Regions from separate parts of the Paenibacillus sp. FW101-FHT12H11 genome, predicted to be linked through region 4. Evidence: riboswitches for the same ligand, from Rfam matches in the RefSeq annotation. Region 4 holds a riboswitch; each other region holds the start of a gene.

Region 1 (3,210 bases), on a different contig from region 4:
CAGATACGGAAGGTTTGTCCGATTCCGATCCCCGACATAGAACAAGTAGCCTAACATCTCTACTTTATCGCGCTGTTGACCTTCTCCTAGCAGTGCTGCAACCGGAACATCCAGGAATTTACCTAAGAGATCGAGTAGTGCTGCTTCCAATGCCGTAACGGCATGTATCGTGATGCGTAGATCAAAAGTCTGCAAACCGCGTCCTCCCTGATCCCGATCAGCGAATTGCTTGCGAACTTTCGTAAGAATGTTATTGTATTGGCCGATCGATTGACCGATAACCAGTGGGCACGCGTCTTCAAGCGTTTTACGAATATTCTCGCCGCCCGGTACTTCACCTACGCCCGTATGACCTGCACTGTCTTTGAGAATTACGATGTTACGTGTAAAGAATGGAGCATGCGCTCCACTAAGATTGAAGAGCATGCTATCATGCCCTGCAACTGGAATTACTTTTAGTTCGGTAATGATTGGCGTGCTGGAAGCTTGATTTCTCGATGGCTCATTTAGCAGTTCTTGTTTCATGGCTGATCTCTCCCTTTCATGTGGATGAATACCAGTTTAATGAAGATAACAACTAATTAGCTTACCTTAAATTAAATTGTACCACGTCCTCTAGCTCCTAAGTACTTAAATAACTCATATTCACATATTTTTGTTAGGGAATAGTATGCGCTCGCCGGAGAGGAAGTTGACATTATGGTACATTATAAAAAAATGAAGATTGACGGTTGGGAGTTATTTTTTCGCCAAGCCGGGAGTCCATACAACCCAACCATCATCCTTCTTCATGGTTTTCCAAGCTCATCCCATATGTTCAGGGATTTAATTCCTCAACTCACAGACCACTTTCATCTCATTGCTCCTGACTATCTTGGATACGGAAATAGCAGTATGCCTTCCACAGAAGAATTTGCTTACACCTTCGAGAATCTATCCATTCTGATTGAAAAGTTAATTGATAATCTCGGCATTTCCCAATATATATTGTACACCCATGACTATGGAGGTCCTATCGGGTTCAGACTGGCCGTTCGGAATCCGCACCGTATTCTAGGATTCGTTATTCAAAATGCCGTAGTCAGTGAAAACGGCTTAGGGGAACCGTTCGATCTCTTCAAAGCTCTCTGGGCGAATCGAAATCCTGCAACCGAAGCGGCCTTTGCTCAGCTTGCAACCTTTCATTTTACAAAAATGCAGTATGTTACGGGCGTGTGTCATCCCTACCGGATTAGTCCCGATGGTTATTTAATGGACCAGTTATTTTTGGATCGACCCGGGAATAGCCAAATCCAGTTGGAATTGGGCTACGATTATCGGACCAACGTCGAACAATACCCTGTTTGGCAGCAGTACTTGCGAACTTATCAACCTCCTACGCTCATAACCTGGGGCAAAAATGATTTTATTTTTACGGTGCAAGGGGCTCTTGCTTTCGGAGAACTATTAACGTGTGTGGAAACTCACTTTTTATGCGGGGGCCATTTTGTTCTGGAAGAGCAAAGCCAGCAAGTTGCGGAGCTTATCACGCGCTTTTTTGGCCGTATCTATTCACTTAAATAAACGAAAAAGGAGCTGCCGCCAGGCAAGCTCCTTCACTATTGTTGAAGATCGTTAAATGGTATGGCTGATGTACGCTCTTAGGCAAGGATACGGGCCACTGAAAATATGCGCCATGGTTACGATAAAGCTGAGGTGATCCTGTAAAATTTGGAGCGTGGTTCCGACGCGATGGGCTAGCGATTGTTCAACCGCTAATTCCTTTTCCGAGCTAAGTTGGTAAAGCAGCTCATTGTTTTGAGCGACCGTTTTGCTAATTTCCATTAGCGTCTGTGTTTCGACGTCTGATGGTTGGTAAGCCAAATTCGGAAATTGAATGTCGTACGCTTCCAACCGCTGTTTTAAATGAAGAATCTCCTGTTGACGCTGTACAGAATCGTTGGCTCTCTTCCAAGGGAGAAAATTCTTCCATTCTTTGGTTACTTTCATAAGCAGCATGTCTAGTTCCTCCTATTTTCTCTAGAAGAGAAAAAGGAAGCGAGGGAATAGAACCTTAAATCACATAGTTCCATTAAATGTTTCTATCCATTCTTTCTACGCTGACGAAGTTAGCTGACGGATTCGGGTTGAAAGTTAACCCTAACACTTTACATGTGTACTCACCCCAGGAAACTTGGTTCCCCCGCTTCTTTAATCTAAAGAATTAAGCGTATTTTATCAATTTACTCCAATGTATGAGGAGAAGCAATAGTAATATTTTCTTATCTATTCTATGTCCTTAGTCATGCATCCCTTGTAACCAAATCATGATCCGATCTACTACTTCCATATATCTTTGCCCAACTAGCAATCCGGTGTGAGTCGTTTCCCTAAATCCTGTATATTCAGCATGGAGAAGGTCCGCTGTCGCCTTTCCCCTCCGGTCATCCTCTTCACTATTAATGGCTTTAATAACCAAGGCTGGATGAATCATCAAACTGCTGTCTATCGATATTCCACCGCTTACTCCCAATGAAAAATAAAAATCGTTAAATGCTTTTAATGACTCCACCGTTATATACTTTCTCTGAAAATCAATGTCATCTGCTGATTCATCTATACTGGAATTCTCATCTCGGGATGGTGCAGGCATTAAAACGCCTGTTGTCATAGCAGCTATTTCTTTGTAGGGTACAGCTTCATAAACTTCCTTGCTTATGCTTGTATCGATCACCACTAAACCTGCAAGTTCGATGGTTTCAGCCAGCTTTTGGCTCAAAATTCCTCCCATGCTAAATCCTATGAGAATTGGTGGAGCCTTACACTCGGCCAAAACCTCTTTGATATCCTCCAAATAATCTTCGAATGTGACATTTGTCAAATCGAGCACTCTACTTTTGTAGTGCCCTCTCAAATTCATAACATAACAATTCCATCCCCTGTTTATAAAGTGTGGGATGTATTTGCTCCACATCCAACTGCCCGTGTAGGCACCGTGTACAAATAAAAGCGGAGGTCTTTTTGAAGCTCCCTTCTGTAGCTCAACTCCCTCGAAAATTTCTACAAATAGATCATTTTCTCCGATATATTTCACACGATGATCCGGCAAATCTTTTGTGTAATCTTTCATGATAAGCTCCTCCTCGTTATATAGTTTGACGTCAAACTATTACTCTAAAAAAAATTAAAAGTTTCTATAAATTTTCGTTAGAATTCTCAGTAATTCTTCCT
Region 2 (3,210 bases), on a different contig from region 4:
TCGCCCAGGCGGCTTGCCTGGCAACGTATATTGACATTGTTCCCGCTGAAACAGACGTTTACACGTTAATTCTCAGACGGCTTTTTCGGTCCTACGACATAGACCGTATATCCTTGTTTCGTTCCGAATTTATTAGCGTAGCCATGATCTTCAAAGTAAACATCGATCATTTGGCCTTTCACACCGCTACCAATGTCTTCAGCACGACGGAAGCCAACACCCTCAATGTAAACCCACCATCCCAGTGGGATAACTTTCGGATCTACCGCAATCGTTCTGCCCTCAGTAACTGTCGTTCCTGTATAGGTCTTCCCATACCCAGGAGAACCTTCGGCTTTGCCTGTCGAATCGGCTCCCGCTGAATAAGCCGTGAGCTTCACGTTCTTGAGGATTTGTTTATACCCGAATGTTACACCATTCTTAGAGACCTCATCCACGCTAGGGGATGACGCCGATAGAACAACAACAGGATTTTTTGTGCCAACGGACACAACTTTTTTAACGCTTTGTTCCTGTACTTCTTGACCTACAACAGCTTCTGCAACTAATACGCCATCTTCGTAAGTCTTCTCTTTCTTTTTCAGAAGTACGCCCTCTTTACCTTCTTGAACGACCTGCTCTTTACCCTTAAGCAACGATGCATCATTTTTCTTTTCCGTGTCGAATGCAATCGGCTCTGTTACTTCTTCCGTCTCTTTTTTCACACGGACGATTTTGATTTCATCGCCTGATCCCAAAGAGGCTGTCGGTTCGGGAGTCAGCTTATCGTGCTCCCCAAGTGCAATATGTAAACGTTGCAATGCACTTTCAACCGTTCTTGCAGTTGTGTAAACAGTGGTGGTCTTTCCATCAGCAGTCAATTGAATTGGAGAAGCGTGTTCGATGACGAATTTGTCCCCGCCCTTGATTGTAGCCGCAGGGTCTGCAGATATTTCATCGTGTTCACCAATCGTTATGGCTTGTTCATCCAGTAGGCGTTGCAGGACCCATTGCTTCGTGTGCACAACGGTTTCTTGTCCATTCACAACCACGGATACGCTCTTGGTAGCCGTACCGTACAACAACACCAAAAACATGAAAGTCATTGCGATTGAGATTATAGCCAGGCTTAAAATCAAACGCAAGTTTTCATGCTTCCATCGCAATGCGAAGGACATGCTGGATGATCGTTTTACATGGGTCTCGCTAAAAGAGATACTGCCCACTTCTTCGGTCCTCCTTCAAAGCCTCGCCGCCAGGTTACAGCATGATTAAATTTGACGCGACTAAGGTTTTTAATTTAACTTAACGTGTCGTCCATCGGCAGTGTTTGGAAACAGCTGCGTTCTGGTCGTCCCACCCCGCTTTGCTATTCATCATCCTATGAATTCCGGGTTACGATTAGTCGTCCGAAACAGTTAAAGGTCCTTATGGGGACAAAAAGCCAGCAAGAAGAGGACTCTTCTCGCTGGCTTAGTTTGCATAGTAAAAATACACAAATAGCACGCACGACAATCGTTACCTCTCTTACGCTTACGAGGTTAGCTGACGGATTCGGACGTGAGAGTCGCCCTACTCAGACGTAAACTTCCGTTCAACGTCCAAGATTCACCCCTGTTACTCACTCTGTTCACTTCGTCAGCGTTGGCGCTTTATAAGTTAACAGTGGTTCCCCCGTTCCCATAATTGGAACTCAGCGAATGGAAAAATGGCAAATTGGTTATTAAGTTATTATGAAAAGTATATTACGCTGTTAATCTCTGCCTGTAAAGGGATTAACACCTACTAAAAAGGGCTAAATCAATTAAAAATAGCTTATTTTCAAAATAAAACCACCTTTTATCTACTTTTAACTCATTATAACGTACGAATACTAAGTTTCTTCGTGTTTTCACTCTTAAACTAGGCTTCGAAACTAAATTTGTTTATAATTATCAGGTATGAAACACGTATATAAATTCCAATAATTAGCTATTTAGGGAGGCACTGAGATGGGTCCCATATTACAAGTTGACGCTTTATTCGGGGGATATTTACCAAATAAACCCGTTCTTCACGACCTCACATTTTCCATCCGCCAAGGTGAAATGATGGGATTAATTGGTTTGAACGGCGCAGGAAAAAGTACAACCATCAAGAACATCCTTGGACTGCTTCAACCACAAAGGGGTTCTATAAAAATTAACGGTTTGACGCTGGCCGAAGATCCGCTGCCTTACCGTGCCACTTACGCTTATGTGCCTGAAAGTCCAGAGCTTTATGAAGAACTTACGATTCGTGAGCATCTGGAGTTAACCGCCATGGCTTACGGCTTAACGAAGGATGACTATCTCTCCCGCTCGCAAGCGCTGCTCGAGCAGTTCCACATGCAGGACAAGCTCAACTCGTTCGCAAGCCATTTATCCAAAGGGATGAAGCAAAAGGTCATGATCATGAATGCATTCCTGATCGAACCTTCTCTCTACATCATTGATGAGCCTTTTCTCGGGCTCGATCCGCTAGCCATCCGCTCATTACTCGAGTTGATGGTCAAAATGAAGAGACGCGGCGCGTCATTTCTCATATCCTCGCATATTTTGTCTACGATTGAAAAATATTGCGATAACTATGTCGTCCTGCACAAAGGACATATGGTCGCCCAAGGCGATTTAGTCGAATTACGTCAGCAGACAGGACTCCAGCAAGCGTCATTGGACGACATCTTTTATAAGCTTGTAAAAGGAGAATTGGTATGAAGGCGATGGACATGGATACCCGTGCCCTATGGCAGAAGAGATTTGAACATTATATGAAGGAATCCATGGGTTACCTGCAGTATGCAGCGCGCAGCAATTTTTTTGGCTTCCTGCTATTTCTTGTCATCCTTTCTTCCTATTATTATGCAAAAATACTACAGCGCCTTCCGACAGATTATCCTTATCTGTGGATCGTCCTTTTGCTGCTGGTACCTTTGTTAGCCTCAAGCCCCATTCGCACGCTAGCCAGAAGCGCAGACCGTATGTTTCTACTGCGCGTTGAACATCAGATGGGTCCTTACTTCCGCGGCGGATTCATGTACAGCTTAGTGCTTCAAGCCTTCTGGACATTTCTGGCATGGGTCGTCCTATGGCCCTTGTATCATCACTGCCTTGGCCGCGATGAACAGCATTTCTTATGGATGCTTGCCTTGCTTCTATTAATGAAGGTAGGCAATTTATTGGCCAGCTGGCAAGAAAGCCGATTCACTCATGA
Region 3 (3,210 bases), on a different contig from region 4:
TGTACGTCTAATAAACAAGAGGAGCCCCTAAATTGACAGACTCCTCCAAGATGATCTTCTTTATTCTTTTGGCTTAATGTAAAGGCAAGTCTGGAAGATCATTTGCAGAGATCACACTGGTTGCTATTTTCTTTGGTCTGTTCCAAAGTTCTTTACTTCCAGGTAGATCATCGAACCAAGCAGCGTCATCAGGGCAATCTAATATGATAAATTTTCCATATTGCTGATCGCGTGACTGATGATATTTTAAATATGCCTTGCCATCTTCAATTGCTAGTATTTCAATTTTACCAGATGTGTGACTCATGGATAGTCTCACTCTTTTCCCAAGACCGGATGTTAAAGACTTCGCACTTTCAACTAGCCGGTATACTCTTTCTAAAGGTAATACAAACTCTCTATTACCGGCAACAGGACGATTTATAAAAAAATAATACGGCGTTACTCCTGCCCATGATAACTTATCAAGTAATTCAGCTAGGACCAGAGGATCATCGTTAATTCCTTTAAGCACAGGGGTCTGATTGACAACGATTGCGCCTGCATTATGTAAAGCTTCAAAAGCTCTTTTTGCCTCTTTAGTAATTTCTCTTGGGTGATTAATATGTGCCATCACATAAATACGCTTATCGACTGTAGAATATGTTCTTATAAGTTCAAGTAAAGCTTCGTCTTCATAAATCCTCATTGGATTAAAAACAGGAATTTTAGAACCTAACCGAATAATTTCTACATGGTCAATTTTACGTAATTGTTCAATTATTTTCCTGAGTTTCGATGTTGCTAGAATTAAACTATCTCCGCCAGTCAGCAATACATTATTAATTTCAGGATGGCTCTCAATATATGCCAATCCGGGATCAACATTTGTAACTGCTTCTTTCACGTCATTTCGAAACAGCCTTTTGCGGAAGCAATATCGGCAATAGGCACCGCACACTTCAGAAACTAGTAATAAGGCAGTTGTTTTATATTTATGTTGACAACCAGGGACAACATAGTTTGTGTCTTCATCAGAAGCGTCCCAACGTCCATACTCCGATAATTCACCTTCATTAGGGATGATTAGCTTTTTTATCGGATCGTTCGGGTCAGACCAATCAATCAAATTCAAGTAATAATCATTCACACGAAATACGAATTTTTCCGTAATTGCTTTCAGTTTACTTCGTTCCTGTTCTGGAATCTCCGTGATTTTATCAATATCGGTAATATATTTCGGCTGTGCCATAGATGATCCTCCTCGAAAAGCAAATATTCGTTTTTTTGGATGCTTAATTATTCTAAACGATATCCTCCTTTGTCTAGATGGTCATGGATGGGTGTAATAAGACAAATAAAATAGACCCGCATGACGGAGTAGATCGTAAAATAAATACGATCTACTCCGTTATGAACAGGCCTAATTAAACAACAAGACCCGTTCTACGGGTCAAAAATGCAATTATTTGCATAATAAAAAACTGACCCATCCACTGCTGACGAGGTTAGCTGCCGGGCTCGGGAAAGATGGTTCCCTACATGAAGATTCGCCCCAGAAAATTGGTTCCCCCGCTTTCCAGAATTTATCAATCCGGAAATTAAGCGTAGTTTTATATTACACAACAATGTTGTATTCGTCAAACATCACACGAAAATTTTCATTACTATAAAATCTAATGTAAAAAGTAAGGAGTGTTAGTTTACTTGTTATATCAAAAAATGAAAACCGATTTGCTTCACCCAATCATTAATTTTTCTTCAACATATCGATAAGGCTGCTTTTTTATGGATTGAGAAAAGGAAAATGCAAGAGTTAATGGACCTAATCGACCAATGAACATTGTAATCATGATGATGATTTTCCCAATTGGAGAAAGTTCATAGGTCAGCCCCATTGACATACCTACTGTGCCAAAAGCAGAGGTAACCTCAAACAATATTTCTAAAAAATCCTTCTGTAATTTATGTTCGGTTAAAGTAAGCAAAAATGCGGAGCTAAGCACCACAAATAGGGATATGATGATGACTGCCAACGCGCGAAGGACCAAATCTTGAACTATTCTTCTCTGAAAAAGCTGAAGTTCTTCCCTCCCACGAACAATTGTCAACACCGCTAACACTAATATTGCAAAGGTACTCGTTTTAATTCCACCACCTGTAGAACCAGAAGAAGCTCCTACGAACATTAAAAAAATCATAAAGAACTGTGAAGCCGCCATCATTGAGGCAATATCAATTGTGTTAAACCCTGCTGTTCGAGGTACTACTCCTTGAAAGAAGCTTGCCCATAACTTCTCAGATAAGCTGAGATTTCCAAATGTTTTGGGATTAGCTATTTCGATAAAGAATATAACTAGTACCCCTAATACAATTAATATAACCGTAGTCGTCAAAACAACCTTTGTATTAAGAGATAGTTTGCTCCAGCTTTTTTTGTCATACACATCTAAAACAACTGTAAAACCGATGCCACCCAGTATAAACAACAAAGCGATCGTGATGTTCACCGTCGGATCTCCGACATACCTGCTTAGACTATCGGACCACAAGGCAAAGCCTGCATTATTGAAAGCTGAGATGGAATGGAAAATGCCATAATAGATAGCGCGTGCAGCCCCAAGGTCATTCGACCAGCGAAGAGTCAGTATTAATGCCCCTAAGGATTCTATTATCAAAGCGATCATAAAAATACCCAATATGAGTCTAACGACCCCTTGAGGCGATGACGAATTTGTTGATTGCTGTATCAGTAGTCTCTCTTTTAAACCAATTTTTTTCCCCATAATAATAGCCATTAACACGCCAAAGGTCATGAATCCTAAACCACCAATTTGAATCAAAATCATGATGACGACCTCGCCAAATGTTGAAAATGCAACAGGTGTATCAACAACAATTAACCCCGTTACACAAACTGCTGATGTGGAAGTAAATAGTGCGTTTAAAAAACTAACACGCTGTCCATTCGCAGCTGAAACAGGAAAGTAAAGAAGAACAGCACCGATTAATATTATTAATGCAAAACCAATTATTATAATCCTAGGAGTGGTTAACTTAAATTCCGATACTTTCATTTTACTCTTTTGATCCATCCATCAACATACTCCTCAAGTAAATTTAATATGTAAAAATTATAACTGCAAATACCTTCAAGTTAAAACTTAATGTAATCTCATTTCGCCTGCCACCTATGTATTTTTTTTCTGACGTATAACAGCTACAATCATT
Region 4 (3,210 bases):
ACTACCTGAAATATGAAATTCCTGCGGATAAACTTCCAAAATTCCATGCTCCGGAAGGCAGTTCAATCGTTCGTGTGACGAGGGAATGGGAGCTTTTGAATCCTATTTATGAGCAGTATGCCCTGCAATTTAATGGAATGATGGAGCGGGACGCAAATTGGTGGAATAATCGATATTTTAAAAACAAAAAAGGTACGGTAGCCCTCTATGTTAATGCCAAGGGTGAACGGACGGGGTACGTCTTTTATCAAGTAAAAGAGTATACAGCAACCATTCATGAGATGGTGTTTTTGGATGAAGAAACGAGACGCGGGTTATGGAAGTTCATAGCCGATCATGATTCCATGATCTCGAAGGTGGAGGTTAAAGCGCCAGCGGATGATCAGCTTCCTTTCTTGGTGCATGATCCTAAGTTCAAGCAGGAGAAAATAACATATTTTTCGGCGCGTATTATCGATGTGGAAGCTTTCCTGAAGCAGTATCGGTTTGAACCGCGCCAAGAGGTTGAGCCGATCTATTTGCGGATTTTTGATCCGCATGCGGACTGGAACGATGGCGTTTTCCAATTGCAATTCACAGGCAGCGGGGAGAAAGCGGAGGTCACCAAGTTAGCTGAGGGCGAGCAACCGGCAGATGAGCGTATACTGAGTTGTAGTATTCAAACGTTGGCTGCCTTATTTATGAGTTATCAAAAGGCGGGCTTTATGGCTAAAATTGAGCGGCTTCAAGGCTCGCAGGAGCTGGTTACTCGGTTGGAAGCGGCAATTCCGCAGCGCACGACGTATTTGGCGGATTTCTTTTAGGATTCGGTCCCGGTGTTCCGGGGCCGTTTTTTGTTAGTGCGCTATCTCTCGGAAATTTCAGCCGAGAACGAGGAAATAGAGGACTCCAGTTCCCTTCAATGGATCAAAAGCTAGTTTTCCGTTGGGAGTCTCCAGGCTACCCAACGCTCTCGCACTGCACTTGCACGCTCCGACGAGCTGAAAAGGAACTGTGGGACCTTATTCCAAGGAAAACCACCTTTTCGGCTGGTTTAGGGGATCTACAAGACTCTATTTTGCCGGCTTCTATAAAAAGTACAGGTTTGAGTACAAATAAGAGCCTGTAGTTCCGTTCCGAAAGAGAAATGCTCGTTTTTCCGCGAATAGCGGACGCCAGTTCCTTTGAGGTGATTCCACCGAATAGATCCATAGATTCCTAAGGTGCCCGGAGTTTCATCACAGTTCATGCGGGGCTTTCAGTACGTTCGTCAAAATTAAAAAACCCGTGATCATCACGGGTTTAGTTTGTACACTTTTACAGTTTGGAAGCCGAATTTGCGTAAGGATTGCTGGGAGCCTGGAATGTAAATATCAACGCGTTTGCCTTTGATGGAACCACCGGTATCCGTTGCATAAGCATACATGCCGCCTTTTGGCAGGCCGTTGAAATCATAACCTTCTATATAGAGCTTAGATCCAAGTGGAATAACCGATGGATCTACAGCGACGGTTCCGATTCCTAATGGATTCCCCATATAGTCCAATGCTCCAAAGCCTCCATTTTCAGAAGGATCAGCGGAGTAGGCTGTTGACTCAAATAGCTCATAATCAGGTGCGTGATGATTGCCGTCTTTACTTAAAATCGCTAAGTTGCTGCTTGCATCCCACTGAACGGGAATGTCGGAAGCATTGCTTAAGAACCGAAGCGGCACGTAGACACGTCCGTTTTGGAACTCAGCGTGTGTGTCCATCTCGACAGGAGTGCTATCGATTTCGGCCTCTTTTTGACCTGACACCAAGGAAATAGAATGCTTGTCATTGTTCAGTGTGACTTTAATTGCGTCGCCTTCCTTTTGCCATTGTACATCATAACCCAGTTTCTCAGTTACGAAACGGATCGGTACTTGTGTAGCGTGGTTGTCATCCAAATAAGGCTGGGCATCCGGAAATTGAACCAGGTCATCGTTGACTTGCACTTTCACGTCCATACTCGCGGCTGCTGCATAAGCATGTCCCGAAAATGGGGAAAGAAAGCCTCCTGCCAAAACTGTGAAGGACACAGCAAGGCATGCTAACCCTTTTGTAAGCATATTCAATTGGTAATCCTCCTTCAAAATGAGCCTCCGAGGTTAGTTGACGGGTTCGGGAAGAAGGTTCTCCCTAGTCTGCTCTGCTTACAGAGCAAATATTCACCCCATGTAAATCGTCCCCCGTACCGGCACTTTGTCTGTGCACCGGACTCGGCTTCAAATATTCTATCATTGATAGAATAATGGAAACAACGCCCAAAATATGGTTAAAGGTCTTAGACCATACTGGACTTAGGTCTAGGTACAAAAACAGTCGGGAGTCCGTTTTGACGTGAATCCATTTCGGCTACGATAGTAGCATGAAGATTACGCGAAGGGCGGTGCAATAGTGAGCATGAATCGATCAAAAAGTTGGGCGCTGATTCTGATAGCAGTAGGCTTTCTCATTTGTATGCATCAAGTGGGCATGCATTTTCATGTCATGGGACTGCTGGTTCCTGTGGCGATGGTGGGGCTAGGTTATGTGGGGATAACTCATGGCAAGAAGATGGGATGGCTGATTTTTGGCATTGGCGCTTTGATATTAATTACAAAATTATCTGGTTTCCTAGCGATTGTGTTTGCAGTGTGGTTAATGTATTACGGCTATCGCATGCTAAAAAAACAAAACGATTCGGCGGAGTTCAGACTGTAATCAACAAGAACATAGGGGGTGTGGATGATGAGCGTATTTGATCGAATTGGTAAAATGGCCGATATGGCTTGGCAGGAGGCAGCAAGCAAGCTGGACCTGCATGAACGGGGAGGCGGCCATTCCAGCCATTCCAGCCACGCTGGACACGCTGGAGCATCGCGCGGCATCGCCGAGCTGGAGGAGCGCTACGAGGAGGCGCTGCAGCGTACGATTGAGCTGCGCAAGCAAAGCGTCGACGCGCAGGAGATGGCGCAGCTGCGCGCCGAGCAGGCTGAACTGGCCATGCGCGCAGGCGACGAAGAGCTGGCGCGTATGGCGCTGCAAGAGAAGCTGCGCTTGGAAGCAGCCTGCGCGCAGTACCGCGCGCAGTACGCGAGCAGCCAGGACGTCTGCCTGGCGCTCGCAGACGAGCTGGCGGGGCTGCGTGCCGGCCGCGCAGCAGGAACGGGACAGCCGCGAAGCGGGCTGTCCAAGGAAGAAGCTCGCGAAGCATTGCGCGAGCTGG

What was found. Region 4 has a riboswitch for cyclic di-AMP ahead of AC3WTJ_RS27935 (stalk domain-containing protein). Riboswitches for the same ligand answer to the same signal wherever they lie in the genome.
Region 1: it holds a riboswitch for cyclic di-AMP, as region 4 does, so the genes downstream of both, AC3WTJ_RS23900 (hypothetical protein) here and AC3WTJ_RS27935 (stalk domain-containing protein) in region 4, are expected to answer to the same signal.
Region 2: it holds a riboswitch for cyclic di-AMP, as region 4 does, so the genes downstream of both, AC3WTJ_RS36100 (resuscitation-promoting factor) here and AC3WTJ_RS27935 (stalk domain-containing protein) in region 4, are expected to answer to the same signal.
Region 3: it holds a riboswitch for cyclic di-AMP, as region 4 does, so the genes downstream of both, AC3WTJ_RS18460 (KamA family radical SAM protein) here and AC3WTJ_RS27935 (stalk domain-containing protein) in region 4, are expected to answer to the same signal.

The regions. Positions count from the first base shown of each region.
Region 1 covers NZ_JBYTCO010000007.1:306,366-309,575, reverse strand. Annotated here, with positions in the region: gene gudD (glucarate dehydratase) at 1-525, opposite strand, end outside; gene AC3WTJ_RS23905 (alpha/beta fold hydrolase) at 700-1,563, shown strand; gene AC3WTJ_RS23900 (hypothetical protein) at 1,615-1,998, opposite strand; cyclic di-AMP (ydaO/yuaA leader) riboswitch at 2,082-2,220, opposite strand; gene AC3WTJ_RS23895 (alpha/beta hydrolase) at 2,279-3,109, opposite strand; gene AC3WTJ_RS23890 (MarR family winged helix-turn-helix transcriptional regulator) at 3,164-3,210, opposite strand, start outside.
Region 2 covers NZ_JBYTCO010000018.1:59,675-62,884, forward strand. Annotated here, with positions in the region: gene AC3WTJ_RS36100 (resuscitation-promoting factor) at 66-1,205, opposite strand; cyclic di-AMP (ydaO/yuaA leader) riboswitch at 1,495-1,688, opposite strand; gene AC3WTJ_RS36105 (ABC transporter ATP-binding protein) at 1,971-2,714, shown strand; gene AC3WTJ_RS36110 (ABC transporter permease) at 2,711-3,210, shown strand, end outside.
Region 3 covers NZ_JBYTCO010000005.1:373,082-376,291, reverse strand. Annotated here, with positions in the region: gene AC3WTJ_RS18460 (KamA family radical SAM protein) at 74-1,231, opposite strand; cyclic di-AMP (ydaO/yuaA leader) riboswitch at 1,462-1,597, opposite strand; gene AC3WTJ_RS18455 (TrkH family potassium uptake protein) at 1,719-3,074, opposite strand; gene AC3WTJ_RS18450 (GerAB/ArcD/ProY family transporter) at 3,171-3,210, opposite strand, start outside.
Region 4 covers NZ_JBYTCO010000009.1:388,172-391,381, reverse strand. Annotated here, with positions in the region: gene AC3WTJ_RS27940 (GNAT family N-acetyltransferase) at 1-803, shown strand, start outside; gene AC3WTJ_RS27935 (stalk domain-containing protein) at 1,274-2,071, opposite strand; cyclic di-AMP (ydaO/yuaA leader) riboswitch at 2,085-2,237, opposite strand; gene AC3WTJ_RS27930 (LiaF transmembrane domain-containing protein) at 2,406-2,705, shown strand; gene AC3WTJ_RS27925 (PspA/IM30 family protein) at 2,730-3,210, shown strand, end outside.